Regions from separate parts of the Streptomyces sp. NPDC030820 genome, predicted to be linked through region 2. Evidence: riboswitches for the same ligand, from Rfam matches in the RefSeq annotation. Region 2 holds a riboswitch; each other region holds the start of a gene.
What was found. Region 2 has a riboswitch for cobalamin ahead of ACZ418_RS10445 (CbtB domain-containing protein). Riboswitches for the same ligand answer to the same signal wherever they lie in the genome.
Positions count from the first base shown of each region.

Region 1: it holds a riboswitch for cobalamin, as region 2 does, so the genes downstream of both, ACZ418_RS27990 (cobalamin biosynthesis protein) here and ACZ418_RS10445 (CbtB domain-containing protein) in region 2, are expected to answer to the same signal.
Region 3: it holds a riboswitch for cobalamin, as region 2 does, so the genes downstream of both, ACZ418_RS07730 (ribonucleoside-diphosphate reductase subunit alpha) here and ACZ418_RS10445 (CbtB domain-containing protein) in region 2, are expected to answer to the same signal.

Region 1 covers NZ_JBVIEB010000010.1:332,755-338,766, reverse strand. The annotation lists gene ACZ418_RS28000 (inorganic phosphate transporter) at 1-545, shown strand, start outside; gene ACZ418_RS27995 (hypothetical protein) at 580-807, shown strand; cobalamin riboswitch at 950-1,091, shown strand; gene ACZ418_RS27990 (cobalamin biosynthesis protein) at 1,190-2,152, shown strand; gene ACZ418_RS27985 (cobyric acid synthase) at 2,149-3,657, shown strand; gene cobN (cobaltochelatase subunit CobN) at 3,654-6,012, shown strand, end outside.
Region 2 covers NZ_JBVIEB010000003.1:443,191-449,202, reverse strand. The annotation lists gene ACZ418_RS10465 (fucose isomerase) at 1-500, shown strand, start outside; gene ACZ418_RS10460 (BPL-N domain-containing protein) at 816-1,613, opposite strand; gene ACZ418_RS10455 (histidine phosphatase family protein) at 1,751-2,332, shown strand; gene ACZ418_RS10450 (CbtA family protein) at 2,396-3,148, opposite strand; gene ACZ418_RS10445 (CbtB domain-containing protein) at 3,170-3,391, opposite strand; cobalamin riboswitch at 3,428-3,566, opposite strand; partial or broken gene ACZ418_RS10440 (hypothetical protein) at 3,640-4,006, opposite strand; gene ACZ418_RS10435 (alpha/beta hydrolase family protein) at 4,195-4,959, shown strand; partial or broken gene ACZ418_RS10430 (zinc-dependent alcohol dehydrogenase) at 5,026-5,130, shown strand; gene ACZ418_RS10425 (S41 family peptidase) at 5,216-6,012, opposite strand, start outside.
Region 3 covers NZ_JBVIEB010000002.1:682,947-688,958, reverse strand. The annotation lists gene nagB (glucosamine-6-phosphate deaminase) at 1-117, shown strand, start outside; gene ACZ418_RS07750 (GntR family transcriptional regulator) at 282-1,046, shown strand; gene ACZ418_RS07745 (DUF3311 domain-containing protein) at 1,170-1,433, shown strand; gene mctP (monocarboxylate uptake permease MctP) at 1,430-3,058, shown strand; gene ACZ418_RS07735 (GNAT family N-acetyltransferase) at 3,133-3,639, shown strand; cobalamin riboswitch at 3,692-3,816, shown strand; gene ACZ418_RS07730 (ribonucleoside-diphosphate reductase subunit alpha) at 3,942-6,012, shown strand, end outside.

The sequences.
Region 1 (6,012 bases), on a different contig from region 2:
GCTGGCGGATCATCCGCACCATGGGCAAGGGCCTGACCGACCTGGAGCCGCGCCAGGGCTTCGCCGCCCAGACCAGCGCCGCGACCGCCATCCTGGCCTCCTCGCACCTGGGCTTCTCCCTCTCCACCACGCACGTCGTCTCCGGCTCGGTGATGGGCGCGGGCCTCGGCCGCAAGGGCGGGGTGGTCCGCTGGTCCACCGCGACCCGCATGGCCGTCGCCTGGGTGCTCACGCTCCCGGCCGCCGCGCTGGTCGGCGCGGGCGCCGAGTCCGTCACGGACCTGGGTGACTGGGGCACCGCCGTCGTCGCCGTCTTCCTGGTCGCCTCGAGCGCCGCGATCTGGAAGTTCTCCCGCCGCGAGGTCGTCGACCACACCAACGTCGTCGACGTGTCCGAGGAGCCGGCCGGCGTGGTGACCGCCGCCATCGCCGCGGTGACCCCGCCCCCGGCGGGCACGATCACCGAGGACCTGACGGCCACGATCCCCTCCCCGGCCGCCGCTGAGCCCGCGACCGAGGCCGCCCCGCCGGCCGCCACCGTCTGACCCCGGCCACGCCGGTAACCAAGGAAGCAACCCCATGAAGATCGACTGGTCGGCCCTCGGCTCCGTCTTCGGCGTCAGCCTCGTGTTCACGGTGGGCCTGGTGGCCCTGTTCACCCTCGGCATCAACGGTCTGGCCCGGCGCGAGAAGGCCGCGGCCCAGGGCACCTCCGCCGCCCTCGCCGTCACCGGCGCCTACCTCTGCTTCGCCGCCTGCGCGGCGGCGGTGTCGTACGGCATCTTCCTCATCGTCTCCAAGTCCTGACCGGGCAGCACGAATCGGGCAATCCGAAGGCTCCCCTCCGTCCCTGACGGAGGGGAGCCTTCGCCATGCGCACAGCCCACGGGCGCCCCACGATGTGGGGATCGGCACACTCTCCCCGCGCAGGTCAACGGCAAGTTGACGGCCGTTCCGGGCGCGTGGTGGACTGCCCAGGCCATGTACGGCGGCAGGAGAGGAAGCCGGTGCGAATCCGGCGCGGTCCCGCCACTGTCACCGGGGAAGAACCCCCGGGAGCCAGGAACTCTCACCGCCGAATCTCGTCGATCCAGGGCGCGGACACCCTGAGTGAGGACACAGATCGCCATGCCCGGCTGCCGAAGGACCAGTACCAGGCCCACTCCTGTACCCACGGCCGGCTGAGCCGATGGGTGCCGATCGCACTTACGCGTACGGCGCCGCCGCCGGCCTTCTCGGTGACCTGCTCCTCGGCGATCCGCGCCGCGGGCATCCGGTCGCCGCGTTCGGGCGTGCGGCCGCTGCCGTGGACCGCTCGTTGTGGCACGACCACCGCGGCTGGGGCGCCGTGCACACCGTCGTGTGCGCCGGTGGCGCCGTCGCACTCGGCACGCTGGCCGCACGCGCCGTACGCCCCTCCCCCGCCGCCTCCGTCGCGCTGACCGCCGCCGCCACCTGGGCGGTCGTAGGCGGTACTTCGCTCGCCCGGGAGGCCCGTACGATCGGGCGCGCCCTGGAGTCCGGGGACGTCGAGGCGGCACGGGCGCGGCTGCCGCACCTGTGCGGCCGGGACCCACAGGCGCTGGACGCCGACGGGATCGCCCGGGCCGTGGTCGAGTCGGTCGCCGAGAACACCTCCGACGCCGTCGTGGGCGCCCTGGTGTGGGGGGCCGTGGCCGGGGTGCCCGGGCTGCTGGGCTTCCGGGCCGTCAACACCCTGGACGCGATGGTCGGTCACAGGTCCCCGCGCTACCGGCGCTACGGCTGGGCCTCCGCCCGGCTGGACGACCTGGCCGGCTGGCCGGGGGCCCGGCTGACCGCCGTACTCGCCGCCGCGGCCGGCCCCGACCCGCGCGGTGCCCTGCGCGCCTGGAAGGCCGACGCCCATCGGCACCCGAGCCCCAACGCCGGGCCCGTGGAGGCCTCCTTCGCGGGCGCCCTCGGCGTCCGCCTGGGCGGAACGCTCTCCTACGGCGGCCGCGTCGAGCACCGGCCCGTGCTCAACGGGGACACCGGCCGGGCCGTTCGGGTCACCGACATCGACCGGGCCGTACGGCTCTCCCGCCGCGTCGGCCTGCTCGCGCTCGGCAGCACGGTCACCGCGCGCCTCCTCGTCAAGAGCGTCAAGGGTCTGAAGGGACGTGGGAAGTGAACGGGGGACTCCTCGTCGCCGGCACCACCTCCGACGCCGGAAAGAGCGTCGTGACGGCCGGGATCTGCCGATGGCTGGTGCGACAGGGCGTGAAGGTCGCGCCGTTCAAGGCGCAGAACATGTCGCTCAACTCCTTCGTCACCCGCGAGGGCGCGGAGATCGGGCGGGCACAGGCCATGCAGGCCCAGGCGTGCCGGATCGAGCCGACCGCGCTGATGAACCCGGTGCTGCTCAAGCCGGGCGGCGAGCAGAGCAGCCAGGTGGTGCTGCTGGGCAGGCCGGTGGGCGAGCTGAGCGCACGCGGGTACCACGGCGGGCGGCAGCAGCAGCTCCTCGGCACGGTGCTGGACTGCCTGGCCGAGTTGCGGGGCACGTATGACGCGGTGATCTGTGAGGGGGCGGGCTCGCCCGCGGAGATCAATCTGCGGCGGACGGACATCGTGAACATGGGGATCGCACGGCACGCGCGACTGCCCGTGCTCATCGTCGGCGACATCGACCGCGGGGGTGTCTTCGCCTCCTTCTTCGGGACCGTCGCCCTGCTCTCGCCGGAGGACCAGGAACTGGTCGCCGGGTTCCTGGTGAACAAGTTCCGTGGCGATGTCTCCCTGCTGGAGCCAGGTCTGGAGATGCTGCACGGCCTCACCGCCCGGCGTACGTACGGCGTGCTGCCGTTCCGGCACGGGCTCGGCATCGACGAGGAGGACGGGATGGCGGTCTCGCTGCGGGGCACGGTCCGCGAGTCCACCGTGACCCCGCCCGTCGGCGAGGACGTGCTGCGGGTCGCCGTGTGCGCGATCCCGCTGATGTCCAACTTCACCGACGTGGACGCGCTCGCCGCCGAACCGGGGGTCGTGGTGCGGTTCGTGGACCGTCCGGAGGAGCTGGCGGACGCGGACCTGGTCGTGGTTCCGGGGACCCGGGGCACGGTCCGGGCGCTGGAGTGGCTGCGGGAGCGGGGCCTCGCGGACGCCCTGGTGCGGCGGGCCGCCGAGCAGCGGCCCGTCCTCGGCATCTGCGGCGGCTTCCAGATCCTCGGCGAGCGCATCGAGGACGAGGTCGAGTCGCGGGCCGGCGAGGTCCCCGGGCTCGGTGTGCTGCCCGTACGGGTGCGGTTCGCCCGCGAGAAGACCCTGACCCGGCCGACCGGCGAGGCCCTCGGCGAGCGGGTCGAGGGGTACGAGATCCACCACGGGGTCGCCACGATCGACGGCGGCGATCCCTTCCTGGACGGCTGCCGGGCCGGCCAGACCTGGGGCACGCACTGGCACGGCTCGCTGGAGTCGGACGGCTTCCGCCGCGCCTTTCTGCGCGAGGTGGCCGCCGCCGCGGGCCGCCGCTTCGTGCCCGCGCCGGACACCTCCTTCGCCGCGCTGCGCGAGGAGCAGCTCGACCGGCTCGGCGACCTGATCGAACAGCACGCGGACACGGACGCGCTGTGGCGGCTCATCGAGTCGGGCGCGCCGCAAGGACTGCCTTTCATCCCACCGGGAGCGCCTGCATGAGCACAGTGTTGTTGTTGTCGACCGCCGACACGGATCTGCTGGCGGCCCGGGCCTCCGGCGCGGACTATCGCATCGGCAACCCGACGCGGGTGGACGTCGCCGGTGAACTCCCGGGCCTCGTCCAGGGCGCGGACCTCGCCGTCGTACGGCTGCTGGGTGGCAAGCGCGCCTGGGAGGAGGGGCTGGCCGTGCTGCGGGCGTCCGGCGTACCGACCGTGCTGCTGGGCGGCGAGGCCGTACCGGACGCCGAGTTGATGGCCGAGTCGTCGGTGCCGGCCGGTGTGGTGGCGGAGGCGCTGAAGTACCTGGTCGAGGGCGGGCCCGCGAACCTGCTGGAGCTGTCCCGGTTCCTCTCGGACACCGTGCTGCTGACCGGTGAGGGCTTCGAGGAGCCGCGCAGAATGCCGGAGTACGGCGTCCACGGCTCCTACGAGATCCACAGCGGCCGTCCGACCGTGGGTGTGCTCTTCTACCGGGCGCACGAGCTCAGCGGCAACACCGCCTTCGTGGACACCCTGTGCGAGGCGATCGAGGCGCAGGGCGCGAACGCCCTCCCCGTCTACTGTGGTTCGCTGCGCGGCGCGGACGCCGGGCTGTACGAGCTGCTGGGGCGGGCCGACGCGCTGATCGCGACCGTGCTCGCGGCCGGCGGCACCCACGCCTCGCAGGCCTCGGCGGGCGGCGACGAGGAGTCCTGGGACATCGGCGCGCTCGCGGACCTGGACATCCCGGTGCTCCAGGGCCTCTGCCTCACCTCGTCGCGCTCCGCATGGGAGGAGTCGGACGCCGCCCTCTCCCCCATGGACGCGGCGATGCAGGTCGCGATCCCGGAGTTCGACGGCCGGCTGATCACCGTGCCGTTCTCCTTCAAGGAGCAGGGTCCGGACGAGGTCCCGGTGTACGTGGCCGACCCGGAGCGGTCCGCGCGGGTGGCCGGGATCGCCCTGCGGCACGCGCGGTTGAAGCACAAGCCGAACGCGGAGAAGAAGATCGCGCTGGTCTTCACCGCGTACCCGACCAAGCACTCCCGGGTCGGCAACGCGGTCGGTCTGGACACGCCCGCGTCGGCGGTGCGGGTGCTGGACGCGCTCCGGGACGCCGGATACGGGCTCACCGCATACCCCTCCGGCGGCGACGAGTTGATCCACCGGTTGATCGAGGCCGGCGGCCACGACGTCGAATGGCTCACCGAGGAGCAGCTGGCGGCGGCGCCCGCGCGGGTCCCGCTGGCCGACTACCGGGCGTGGTTCGAGAAGCTGGACCCGCAGCTCAGGGAAGCCATGGTGGAGGCGTGGGGCGAGCCGCCGGGCAGCCTGTACGTCGACGGCGACGACATCGTGCTGGCCTCCCTGCAGTTCGGGAACGTCGTGGTCATGATCCAGCCGCCGCGCGGATTCGGCGAGAACCCGATCGCGATCTACCACGACCCCGACATGCCGCCCTCGCACCACTACATGGCGGCCTACCGCTGGCTGGAGAACAGCTTCGGCGCCGACGCGATCGTGCACATGGGCAAGCACGGCACGATGGAGTGGCTGCCGGGCAAGGGGCTGGGGCTGTCGCGCGGTTGCGCGCCGGACGCCGTCCTCGGCGATCTGCCTCTGATCTACCCGTTCATCGTCAACGACCCCGGTGAGGGCACCCAGGCCAAGCGGCGCGGGCACGCCACGGTGGTCGACCACCTGGTGCCGCCGATGGCGCGCGCCGACACCTACGGCGACCTGGCCAAGCTGGAGCAGCTGCTGGACGAGTACGCGCTGGTCTCCGACCTGGACCCGACGAAGGCCCCGGCGGTCCGCGCGCAGATCTGGACGCTGGTCAAGGCGGCCGAGCTGCACCACGACCTGCACGTGGACGAACAGCCGGACGACGACGCGTTCGACGAGTTCGTCATGCACATCGACGGCTATCTGTGCGAGATCAAGGACGTGCAGATCCGCGACGGCCTGCACATCCTGGGCGGGGGCCCGGTCGGTGAGCCGCGGGTGAACCTGGTGCTGGCGGTGCTGCGGGCGTCCCAGGTGTGGGGCGGGCAGGCCAACGCCCTGCCGGGTCTGCGTGCGTGTCTGGCCACCCATTTCGGGCTCGTCGAGAAGGAGCTGCTGGCCGAACCCGGTGCTCCGGTGAAGGTGCCTGTAGAGCTGACCGACCTGGTGGACGGGCCGGCTCGTACCGCCTCCGACGCGATCGACCTGCTGGAGCAGCTGTGCCGGCGGATCGCGGAGGGCATGGAGGAGCGGGCCTGGGACCGCACGGCCGTGCCCGCCGTGCTCGGTGACGCGCTCGGCACCGAACTCCCGGATGCGGTCGCGGTGTTGGAGTTCGCCTGCGACGAGGTCGTACCGCGGCTCGCCC
Region 2 (6,012 bases):
CGGCCACCACGCTGCACGACATCCGCTGGGGCGAGGAGTACGACGGCCGGTTCGTGTGGGTCTTCGAGATCTCCGGCTCGGTGCCCGCCTCCCACAACGGCGGCTACGACAAGTCGTACAGCATGCGGCAGCCCCCGATGTACTTCCCGCTCGGCGGCGGCACGCTCAGCGGGGTCTCCAAGCCGGGCGAGGTCGTCTGGTCGCGGGTGTTCCTGATGGACGGCCGGCTGCATGTCGACCTCGGCCGTGCCACGGCGATCGAGCTGCCGGAGGAGGAGACCCGGCGCCGCCTCGAGGCCACCACCCCGCAGTGGCCGATCATGCACGCGGTGCTGCACGGGGTCAGCCGCGACCAGTTCATGGCCCGTCACCGCGCCAACCACCTGAACGTGGCCTACGCCCCCGACGCGGAGACGGCCGACAAGGCGCTGCGTGCCAAGGCCGCCCTCTTCGCCGAGCTGGGCGTCGAGGTCCACCTGTGCGGAGACGTGCCGCTGTAGCCGAACCGGCGGGCGGCCGCCCACCCGACGTGCCCGCCCGCACCAAAACTTCGCGGTGTTCCGCCCGGCCCCCCGTACGGGCGGAGCACCGCGAACCAACACCTGAACGACCGAGCAAGCCAACCAGAAAGCCCACGACACGGCCGCCCACCCGACATACCCACCCCCACCAAGACTTCGCGGTGTTCCGCCCGGCCCCCCGTACGGGCGGAGCACCGCGAACCAACACCTGAACGACCGAGCAAACCAACCAGGAAGCCCCACGATTCCGAGGCACCGGCACCTGCCCGGCAGGAGGGCGCGACGCGTGGACCGCTACAGCCCCTTGACGGTCTCCTCGATGAGGTCGTGGCCGAGATCGAACCGCACGCCGTCGGGATTCCTCAGCCCCGCGTCGGTGTACCAGGAGGCATCCGCCTCGGGGTGCGGCCCGACCACTCCGACCCGCCCCTTGCCGTACGGCGCGACGACGGCGGCAGCCGTGCCGTTGTCGTACCTGGCGAGTACGGACACATCCGCACCGTCGGCCGGCCGGAAGTACGGCCCGTCCTGGAAGTACATATGGCGCCGCTTGCCCTTCCAGGTCACCGGCACGACCGTGTCCTTCGCGTCATGGACCGAGGCGCGCGGTGAGGTGATGTACTCGTCCGTGTCGCCGGGCAGCAGGCCGAATCCCGGATCCCTCCCGGCCAGATAGCCGCCCATGCAGAATCCGAGGTAGCGGCCGCCCGCCCGCGTCCAGTCGCGGATCGCCCCGGCGGCGCCCCTCAGCTTGGCCCAGGTGCCGTCGAGATCGTCGTTGCCGCCGGGCTGTGCGTAGACGTCGGCGTCCGCCAGACCGGCCGCGGTCAGGGGGACGTCCTCGTCGGGGCCGACGTAGGCGACCGTGAACGGACGCGGGGCCTTCTTCAGCAGCGCGGCGACCGCCTCGGCACATCCGTCGCAGGCCGCGGGCCCTCGGTAGACCAACGCCAGCAGCGGCTCGGCCGCCCGCGGGGAGGAACCCGTCCCCGCGCAGGCGGTGGCCGTCCCGGTGAGCAGGGCCGCGGCCGTGGCCGGAAGGACCCGGCCGAGCAGCCGGCGCCGGTCGAGGGAGGGAACGGGAGGTATCACGTGCCGCCGCCTGTTCTTCCGGGGGAACCGAGCCACCCATGATCGCCAGTGCGCGTGGTGCGCCGCAAATCCCCGGCTGACCCGGTCGTCAGCGGGATGTTGTGCGTCGTTCGCCGATGCTGGTACCTCTGGACCACGTGACCAGCCGAGTCCTTCTCCTCTCCCCCGCCATGAGCGCATCGCTGCGGCAGGCCCGCTTCGACGACGGCGGCTCGATCGACGGCAGCGGAGCGGCACGTGCCCGTTCGGCAGCCGGAGCCCTGCCCCCCGCGGTCCGTGTCCTCACCTCCCCCGGCGTGCGCTGCCGGGAGACGGCCGCGGCACTGGGCCTCGACGCCGTGCCGGTACCGGAGTTGGCCGGTCTCGATGTGGGCCGCTGGCGCGGGCGCACCCTGGAGGAGGTGGGGGCCGCCGAGCCGGAGGCGGTGGGCCGCTGGCTCTCCGACCCCGAGTGCGCACCGCACGGGGGTGAATCCGTGCGGGATCTGTGTCGGCGGGTCGCGCGGTGGCTGGCCGACGCACAGGACCTGACGGGTCGTACGCTCGCCGTGGTCGAGCCGGAGGTGGTGCGGGCAGCCGTCGTCGACGCACTCGGTGTGCCCGCGGCGGTCTTCTGGCGCCTCGACGTGCCGCCGCTGACCGTAACGGAGCTCAGCGGCCGGGCCGGGCGCTGGAATCTGCGACTGGGATGTCCGCCTGCCGCGCCGGAGGCCGATTAGGCGGGGAGAACGGCACAGGGCCCGACGGACGGTTCCGTCGGGCCCTGTGCCGTGCGCGAGGAGTCAGTGCGCGGCCGGAACCGCTCGCCGGTTGGCGGCCGTCGCCGGCTTGGGGTTCAGCAGCCGTTCGGCCAACTCACCGAAGACCAGGCCGAATCCGGCCCACAGAGCGGTCTGGATCGCCAGTGCCGAGAGCCGGAACCGCCACAGCAGGGTGGCCGGGAAGCCCTTGGGTACCTCGTTGACGACGGGCAGGAACTGGTACGCCAGACCGATCACGACGGTGAACGCGACCACCGCGGCCACCGTCGCCCACCAGGTGCCCAGGCGCGGCGCGAGCCGCCTGCCCAGGATGGTGGCGGCGACCGCCAGCAGGACGCTGAGCAGCATCATCAGGAAGTACAGGGTGGTCCGCTTGCCGATGGTGTCGGGGTTGCCGACCGACGGCGGGTTGGCCGGGTACTTCAGGAACGGCACGACGTACACGGCGAGCAGCGCGCAGCCCGACAGCAGCAGTGCCGTGGCGCGCGGTCCGAAGCGGCCCACGCGGCCGAGGGCGAAGCTGAAGGCGAGCGCGGCGATGCCGCCGAAGGCGACCCCGTAGACGAGGACACCGGTGGCGAGGCCGGCGGTCGACTGCAGGGAGCGGGAGACGGCCTCCATCTCGTGCTCGTGGGAGTGGGCCTGCTCGAAGCTGATCGCCTTGTCGACGTTCGGCTCACCGAGCACGTAGGCCACGACCAGGGCGAGCACGCCGGCCGCGAGGCCGGCGAGCATGCCCCGGACGAGAAGGTTCCGTACGGTTGCGGAGTTCATGGGCGCGCGGTGTTCGTCGCGTCAGTGGCAGGGGAAGCCCAGCAGGTGGCGGGCGTCGTGCACCCATTCGTGGACGTCCGTGCCGTTGAACACGGAGGTGGCGCCCTGCTCGGCGCCGACGAAGTAGAGCAGGACCAGCATGAGGATGCCGAAGAAGACCGCCCAGGGAGCAATCGCCTTCAGCGGCAGCTTGGCGGGAACGACGGGGGTGGTGGCTGTCGGCTGGGCGACGGTCTGCGCCATGGCAGGGCCTCCTCTGGGAGTTCGCGTCCCATCTCGGTGGTGCACAGGACGACGACCACGGGTCTGACTCACGAGCCCGCTGGGGGTCCCGCATACAGTGGCGCGACCGTGCCGGATTCCCACCGGCTTCCGTTTCGCCGTCATCGATATCGGACCGACCGTACCGCGTGACGCGCGCATGGCCAAGACCGCCTCCCGCCCAAGTGATCTTCCTCTCCCACCAGGCGGGACGGTACGAGACCCGTGGGTCAGCGGGAATCCGTGCGGCGGCGGGGTGGGGTGAAGGTGTACAGGTCGAGGATGTCCGGCACGGCAGCCACGCCGGGGCCGCCGGAGCGGACCCGGGTGACGATGTCCTCGGTCGCGTCGGGGTCGTTGACGAGCCCGAGCCAGACCGGCCGCGCACCGGGGGGCCCGGCCCGTGGCGGACGGCTGTACGACGATGACGTTGGCCTGGTCGCACACGCCGAGGCAGTCGGAGATGCGCACCGGCACCTCCGCGCGCAGACGCGCGGTCTGAGCCGCGTGATCGATCCCGGTCACCTTGGGACTGCCGCGGCAGCAGTCCCGGCACACGACGACCCGGCACGGTGCCGCACCGCTTCCCGCCACCAGGAAAAGGGGTTGGGCGGGCTGATCATCGATCTGGTAGCTTGCAGTTGACCGTGATCAAGGCCGAGGAGGTGAGACCCATGAACGCTGTATTCGTGTGGGTGCTCCCCCTCGTCGTCACGGTCGGGCGATTGACGTAGGTGTCGCCGGGAGCGCCTCGACAACAAGGCACTCCCGAAAGGCAACACGCCATGAAATCTTTGCAGTTCATCGCCGAGTCGTCCGTCAACGGCATGATCGAACGCGAGTTCACCGTGGGCGAGGTCCCCGGTGTCCTCTGGTCCCCCGCATCCGGCGCACACCGTGCGCCCCTGGTCCTGATGGGCCACGGCGGCGGCAACCACAAGAAGCATCCGGCGATGGCCGGTCGTGCACAACTCCTGGTGAACGGCTGCGGCTTCCACGTCGCGTGCATCGACGCGCCCGGTCACGGCGACCGGCCGCGCACGGCACACGACGAGCAGGAGATCGCCGAGCTGTTCCGGGCGAGGGCGGCGGGCGAGCCGGAAGGACCGATCGTCGTCCGCTACAACGCCCACCTGGCGGAGCTCGCCGTGCCCGAGTGGCAGGCGACCCTGGACGCCCTCCAGGAACTTCCGGAAATCGGCGCCGACGGGCCGGTCGGCTACTTCGGCATCAACATGGGCACAGCGATAGGCGTGCCGTTGGCGGCGATCGAACCCCGGATCACGGCCGCGGTCTTCGGTCAGCACTGGCCCGATGTCCTGGCGGAGAAGGCGAAGCAGATCACCATCCCGATCGAGTACGACATGCAGTGGGACGACGAACACATCCCGCGCGAGGCCGGTCTCGCGCTGTTCGACGCCTTCGCCTCGAAGGAGAAGACCCTGCACGCCAACGCGGGCAAGCACAAGGAGCTCCCCCGGTTCGAGGCCGCCAGCGCGGTCCGGTTCTTCGCCCGGCATCTCCGCCGAGCGGCCACCGCGCCGGCCTGACCCCGGGTCGTGGCTGTGCATCAATGCGCGACCGCGAGCCCTCAGACCGGGCGGGCGACCGCGTCGGTGGACCCCGCCCGTGTCGTCTCCCACGTCCTCGACTGGGAGCAACTCCCCGAGGCCCTGCCCGAGAAACACCTCAAGCCCGTCTTCGTCCGCGCCGACGGCTGAGCACGTCCCGACTACCCCTGTCCCTTGTCATCCAGTCAAGGCGTTTGAGGAGGCCGCGTGCGTGCTGTCGGTGAGCTGGACTGGGTCAGCCTGCCAGTCGGGCGAGGGCCAGCGCGTGCGCGTGGTCGAGGGCGTCAGCAGCGGCGCATGGGATGTCCGGCTGCACACCGGTGCCCTCCCAGTTCGTGCTGGAGACGGGGTTGATGGCGCGGCCAACGGGGACGGTGGTTTCCAGGTGTGGGTGCACGGTCCAGCCCTTGCACGGATGCGCGCCGCCGCGGGTGCGCTCACCGACGACCACGGCGCGGCCGAGCTGCTGGAGGTCGTACGCCAGCTCCTCAGCGGCAGAGAAGGTGCTGTCGCTGGACAGCACATACAACGGCTTGCTGCCGCCGAAGCGCGCGCCAGGAACGTGCGGCAGGCTCCAGGACTGCTCGCTGCGGTCGCCGCCGTGCCAGTACATGGTGTTGAGGTGGGTGCGTTCGTCGAGCAGGTAGCTGCAGACGAAGGCGACCGTGTCCGGGTCGCCGCCCCGGTTGGAGCGAAGGTCCACGATCAGCGCCTGGGCGCGGGAGGCCAGGGTGAGCGCGGCGCTCAGCGGTTCGGCGGCCCACTCCAGCGGAAACAGCATCGGTGCCAGCTCCACCACGGCGACCCCACCGCCGAGCAACTCCACCCGGGGCGCACCGCCCAGCGAGGTGTCGAAGTCCCGGCGCATGGCGTCCCGGGTGGCCGCCCCCTGCTTCGGGGACACCGGGTCGGCGTGGTGCTTCAGTCTCAGGTGTCGGTCGCCGTTGACGGACTGCAGGTCCGCGGTGACCAGACGGGCGAGCTCCTCGGCAGCGTCGACGTCATAGGCCCCCTCGGCGAGGCGTCGTTGCA
Region 3 (6,012 bases), on a different contig from region 2:
CTCCAGCTGCACCCGCACGCCACGGTGGTCGTCGACGAGGCGGCGGCCGCCAAGCTGAAGCTGGCCGACTACTTCCGGCACACCTACGCGGGCAAGCCGGACTGGCAGGGGATCTGACGCCCGCTCGCCGCCATGGACTAGACCAAACCCGGTCACCGCTGTATATAGAGGAGATCACGGAGCGTGCGGGTGGAGCCCTGACAGAAGAACCCGTGCCACGATGTGAGCCGTGGCCGATGTCAGTCGGTCGCTTTCGGCATCCGGAGCCGGGAAGGCAGAGCATGAGCACCGACGTCAGCAGTGCGGAGAACGAGGCCGCGACGACCGTCCGTACGGCGCGCGTGCCCAAGTACTACCGCCTGAAGAAGCACCTGCTCGACATGACGGAGACGCAGGCGCCGGGCACGCCGGTCCCGCCCGAGCGCACGCTGGCGGCCGAGTTCGACACCTCCCGCACCACCGTCCGCCAGGCCCTGCAGGAACTGGTGGTCGAGGGACGCCTGGAGCGCATCCAGGGCAAGGGCACCTTCGTCGCCAAGCCCAAGGTCTCCCAGGCGCTCCAGCTCACCTCCTACACCGAGGACATGCGCGCCCAGGGTCTGGAGCCGACCTCGCAGCTGCTGGACATCGGGTACATCACCGCCGACGACCGGCTCGCCGGGCTGCTCGACATCACCGCCGGCGGCCGGGTGCTGCGCATCGAGCGGCTGCGCATGGCCAACGGCGAGCCGATGGCCATCGAGACCACCCACCTGAGCGCCAAGCGCTTCCCGGCCCTGCGCCGCTCCCTGGTGAAGTACACGTCGCTCTACACCGCCCTCGCCGAGGTCTACGACGTGCACCTCGCGGAGGCCGAGGAGACCATCGAGACCTCGCTGGCCACCCCGCGCGAGGCGGGCCTGCTCGGCACCGACGTGGGCCTGCCGATGCTGATGCTCTCCCGCCACTCCCTGGACCACGAGGGCAAGCCGGTGGAGTGGGTGCGCTCGGTGTACCGGGGCGACCGGTACAAGTTCGTCGCGCGGCTGAAGCGGCCTGCCGAGTAGGATCCGCCGACCGTCGCTGAATCGATATACCGAGATCCGGACGAGGTCTTCCGCTTCCCCGACACCGTCACCTACATTGCCTGCGCATTACACAGGTGATCAGCGAGGGGACGGAGCCGTGGCATGTCCGAAACGCCTGAAGTGAAACCACCGGTGGTGACGCCGGTGCGTGTGATCATCGGCCTGTGTCTCGTCGCGCCCTTCGTGGCGATGCTCTGGGTCGGCTCCTACGTCAAGACGGACCCCGCCTTCGTCGGGATCCCGTTCTTCTACTGGTACCAGATGCTCTGGGTGCTGATCTCCACCGCGCTCACGACGACCGCGTACAAGCTCTGGCAGCGCGACCAGCGCGCCCGCGGCGCTCAGCAGGGCGGTGAGGCCAAGTGAAGAACGGCGTCAACGGCGTCGCGCTCGGCGTCTTCATCTTCTTCTTCCTGGCCGTCACGGTCATGGGCTTCCTCGCCGCCCGCTGGCGCAGGGCCGAGAACGAGCACTCCCTGGACGAATGGGGCCTGGGCGGACGGTCGTTCGGCACCTGGATCACATGGTTCCTGCTCGGCGGCGACCTGTACACCGCGTACACCTTCGTCGCCGTACCGGCGGCGATCTACGCGGCGGGCGCGGCCGGCTTCTTCGCGGTGCCGTACACGATCCTGGTCTACCCGCTGATCTTCACGTTCCTGCCGCGCCTGTGGTCGGTCTCGCACCGCCACGGGTACGTCACCACCTCCGACTTCGTCCGGGGCCGCTTCGGCTCCAAGGGCCTGTCGCTGGCGGTGGCGCTGACCGGCATCCTGGCGACGATGCCGTACATCGCGCTCCAGCTCGTGGGCATCCAGGCGGTGCTGGACGTGATGGGCATCGGCGGGGACAGCAGCACCAACTGGTTCGTACGGGACCTGCCCCTGCTGATCGCCTTCGGCGTGCTGGCGGCGTACACCTACTCCTCCGGTCTGCGCGCGCCCGCCCTGATCGCCTTCGTCAAGGACACGCTGATCTACATCGTCATCGCGGTGGCGATCATCTACATCCCGATCAAGCTGGGCGGCTTCGACGACATCTTCGCCAAGGCGAGCCAGGCGTTCAGCCAGGTCAACCCGGCGACGGGCAAGCCGCGCGGCGCGCTCGTGCCGCCGGAGGCCGGCCAGTGGACGTACGCCACCCTGGCCCTCGGCTCCGCGCTCGCGCTCTTCATGTACCCGCACTCGATCACCGCGACCCTGTCCTCCAGGAGCCGTAACGTGATCCGCCGCAACACCACGATCCTGCCGCTGTACTCCCTGATGCTCGGTCTGCTCGCGCTGCTGGGCTTCATGGCGATCGCGGCCGGGGTCAAGGTCACCAACGGCCAGCTGGCCATCCCCCAGCTGTTCGAGGACATGTTCCCGGACTGGTTCGCGGGCGTCGCCTTCGCGGCGATCGGCATCGGTGCCCTGGTCCCCGCGGCGATCATGTCGATCGCGGCGGCGAACCTGTTCACCCGCAACATCTACAAGGACTTCATCAAGCCGGACGCCACGCCGAAGCAGGAGGCCCAGGTCTCCAAGCTCGTCTCCCTGCTGGTGAAGGTCGGCGCCCTGGTCTTCGTCCTGACGATGGACAAGACGGTGGCGATCAACTTCCAGCTCCTGGGGGGCATCTGGATCCTGCAGACCTTCCCGGCCCTGGTCGGCGGCCTGTTCACCCGCTGGTTCCACCGCTGGGCCCTGCTCGCCGGCTGGGCGGTCGGCATGGCGTACGGCACGGTCGCCGCGTACGGTGTCGCCTCCCCGACCCAGAAGCACTTCGGCGGCTCGGCGAAGGAGATCCCCGGCATCGGCGAGATCGGCTACATCGGCCTCACGGCCTTCGTCCTCAACGTCGTGGTCACCGTGGTCCTCACCTTCGTCCTGAAGGCCGTGAAGGCCCCCGAGGGCGTCGACGAGACCAAGCCGGAGGACTACACGGCGGACGCGGGCGACCCGGGGGTGCAGGTGGAGCTGCCGCCGGCGACTGCGGGCACCGGTCACTGAGCGACCGCCGTACGACGGGCCGCCGGAGGAAATCCGGCGGCCCGTCGTCGTTGCCCTCCGGCAGACTCGGTGCCATGGACATCCGGATCCGCCCCGCAGCCCCCGCCGAATACGACACCCTGGGCGAGATCACCGCCCAGGCCTATCTCCAGGACGGCCTCCTGGACTTCGGCGAGAGCGACGCATACCTCGCCGAACTCAAGAACGTGGCCAAGAGAGCGGCCGCAGCACACGTCCTCGTGGCCACGCAGAACGACACCCTCCTCGGCGGAGTCACCTTCGTACCGTCCCCCGGCCCCATGGCCGACATCGCCCGCCCCGGAGAGGCGGAGATCCGCATGCTGGCGGTCGCGCACGCGGGGCGGGGACAGGGTGCCGGCGAGGCCCTCGTCCAGGCCTGCATCGACCGCGCACGGGCCACGGAGGGCTGCACGGCCCTCGTCCTGTCCACCCAGCGCACCATGCACGCCGCCCACCGCATCTACGAGCGCCTGGGGTTCGTCCGCGTCCCCGAACGCGACTGGACCCCGCTCCCGGAGCTCGCCGACATCACCCTGCTCACCTACGAGTTGACTCTCTGACACCGCCCCGACACAACATCTGGGGGTGCCACGACAGCCCGGCACTAGATGTATGCTCATGCTCGCTGTCGCCGCAGGGGAATCCGGTGCGAATCCGGAACTGTCCCGCAACGGTGTACTTGTGCGCGTCTGCGCTCAGGAGTCAGTCCGAGGACCTGCCGGCAGCGCACCCGGCCGTCCGGTTCGGGTGCCCTGAGACGTCCGGGCCTCGTGGGATGGGCCGGTGGACGCGACGCCGTGTGCGCTCGTGGCTGCCCCCTGCCCTCCACAAGGCCCCCGTGCCGAGCGAGGGAGAGCCCCACGTGACCATCGCGCCAGCAGATCCGGCTTCAGCCAGCGGCCTGGAGACCGACGGTCCCGGTGCCGCGCTGCTGCGGACCCTGACCGAGCTGACCGCCGACCTCCCCGACGCCGACCCCGGCCGGGTCGCCGCCGCCGCGCTGCGCGGCCGGTCCGCTCGGGCCGACGAGGCGGAGTTGCGCGAGCTGGCCACGGAGGCCGCCGCCGGGCTCATCTCCGAGGACCCCGCCTACTCCCGGCTGGCCGCCCGGCTGCTGACCCTCTCCATCCGCGCCGAGGCCGCCTCGCAGGGCGTGACGTCCTTCACCGGGTCCGTGGCCGTGGGGCACCGCGAGGGGCTCATCGCGGACCGCACCGCCGACTTCGTACGGCTGCACGCCGAGCGGCTCGACGCGCTGATCGACCGCCGGGCCGACGACCGCTTCGGCTACTTCGGCCTGCGCACCCTGCACAGCCGCTACCTCCTGCGGCACCCGATCACCCGCAAGGTCATCGAGACGCCCCAGCACTTCATGCTGCGGGTCGCGAGCGGCCTGGCCGAGGACGACACGACCCGTTCCGTGGACGAAGTGGCCTCGCTCTACGGGCTCATGAGCCGGCTCGACTACCTCCCGTCCTCCCCCACGCTCTTCAACTCCGGCACGCGGCACCCGCAGATGTCGTCCTGCTACCTGCTCGACTCCCCGCTGGACGAGCTGGACTCCATCTACGACCGCTACCACCAGGTCGCCCGGCTCTCCAAGCACGCCGGCGGCATCGGTCTGTCGTACTCCCGGATCCGCAGCCGCGGTTCGCTGATCCGCGGCACCAACGGGCACTCCAACGGCATCGTGCCGTTCCTGAAGACCCTGGACGCCTCGGTGGCCGCCGTGAACCAGGGCGGCCGGCGCAAGGGCGCGGCCGCGGTCTACCTGGAGACCTGGCACTCCGACATCGAGGAGTTCCTGGAGCTGCGGGACAACACCGGCGAGGACGCCCGGCGTACGCACAACCTGAACCTCGCGCACTGGGTCCCGGACGAGTTCATGCGCCGGGTCAACGCCGACGCGCAGTGGTCGCTGTTCTCCCCGTCGGACGTGCCGGAGCTGGTGGACCTGTGGGGCGAGGAGTTCGACGCCGCCTACCGCAAGGCCGAGGAGGCGGGCCTGGCGAAGAAGACCATGCCGGCCCGCGAGCTGTACGGCCGGATGATGCGCACCCTCGCGCAGACCGGCAACGGCTGGATGACCTTCAAGGACGCGGCCAACCGCACCGCCAACCAGACCGCCCTGCCGGGGCACGTGGTCCACTCCTCCAACCTCTGCACGGAGATCCTGGAGGTCACGGACGACGGGGAGACGGCGGTGTGCAACCTGGGGTCCGTCAACCTGGGTGCCTTTGTCGACACGACGACCGGTGACCTCGACTGGCAGCGGCTGGACGACACCGTCCGCACCGCCGTCACCTTCCTGGACCGCGTGGTCGACATCAACTTCTATCCGACCGAGCAGGCGGGACGGTCGAACGCCAAGTGGCGTCCCGTCGGCCTCGGCGCGATGGGTCTGCAGGACGTCTTCTTCAAGCTGCGCCTGCCCTTCGACTCGCCGGAGGCCAAGGCCCTGTCCACGCGGATCGCCGAGCGGATCATGCTCGCCGCGTACGAGGCATCCGCCGACCTCGCCGAGCGCAACGGCCCGCTGCCGGCCTGGGAGAAGACCCGTACGGCCCAGGGCGTGCTGCACCCCGACCACTACGGCGTCGAGCTGACCTGGCCGGAGCGGTGGGCCGCCCTGCGCAGCCGTATCGCCGAGGTCGGCATGCGCAACTCCCTGCTGCTGGCCATCGCGCCCACCGCCACCATCGCCTCCATCGCGGGCGTGTACGAGTGCATCGAGCCGCAGGTGTCGAACCTGTTCAAGCGCGAGACGCTGTCCGGTGAGTTCCTCCAGGTCAACTCCTACCTGGTGCAGGACCTGAAGGAGCTGGGCGTCTGGGACGCCCGCACCCGTGAGGCGCTGCGCGACTCGAACGGCTCGGTGCAGGACTTCGCCTGGATCCCGGCCGACGTACGGGCGCTGTACCGCACGGCGTGGG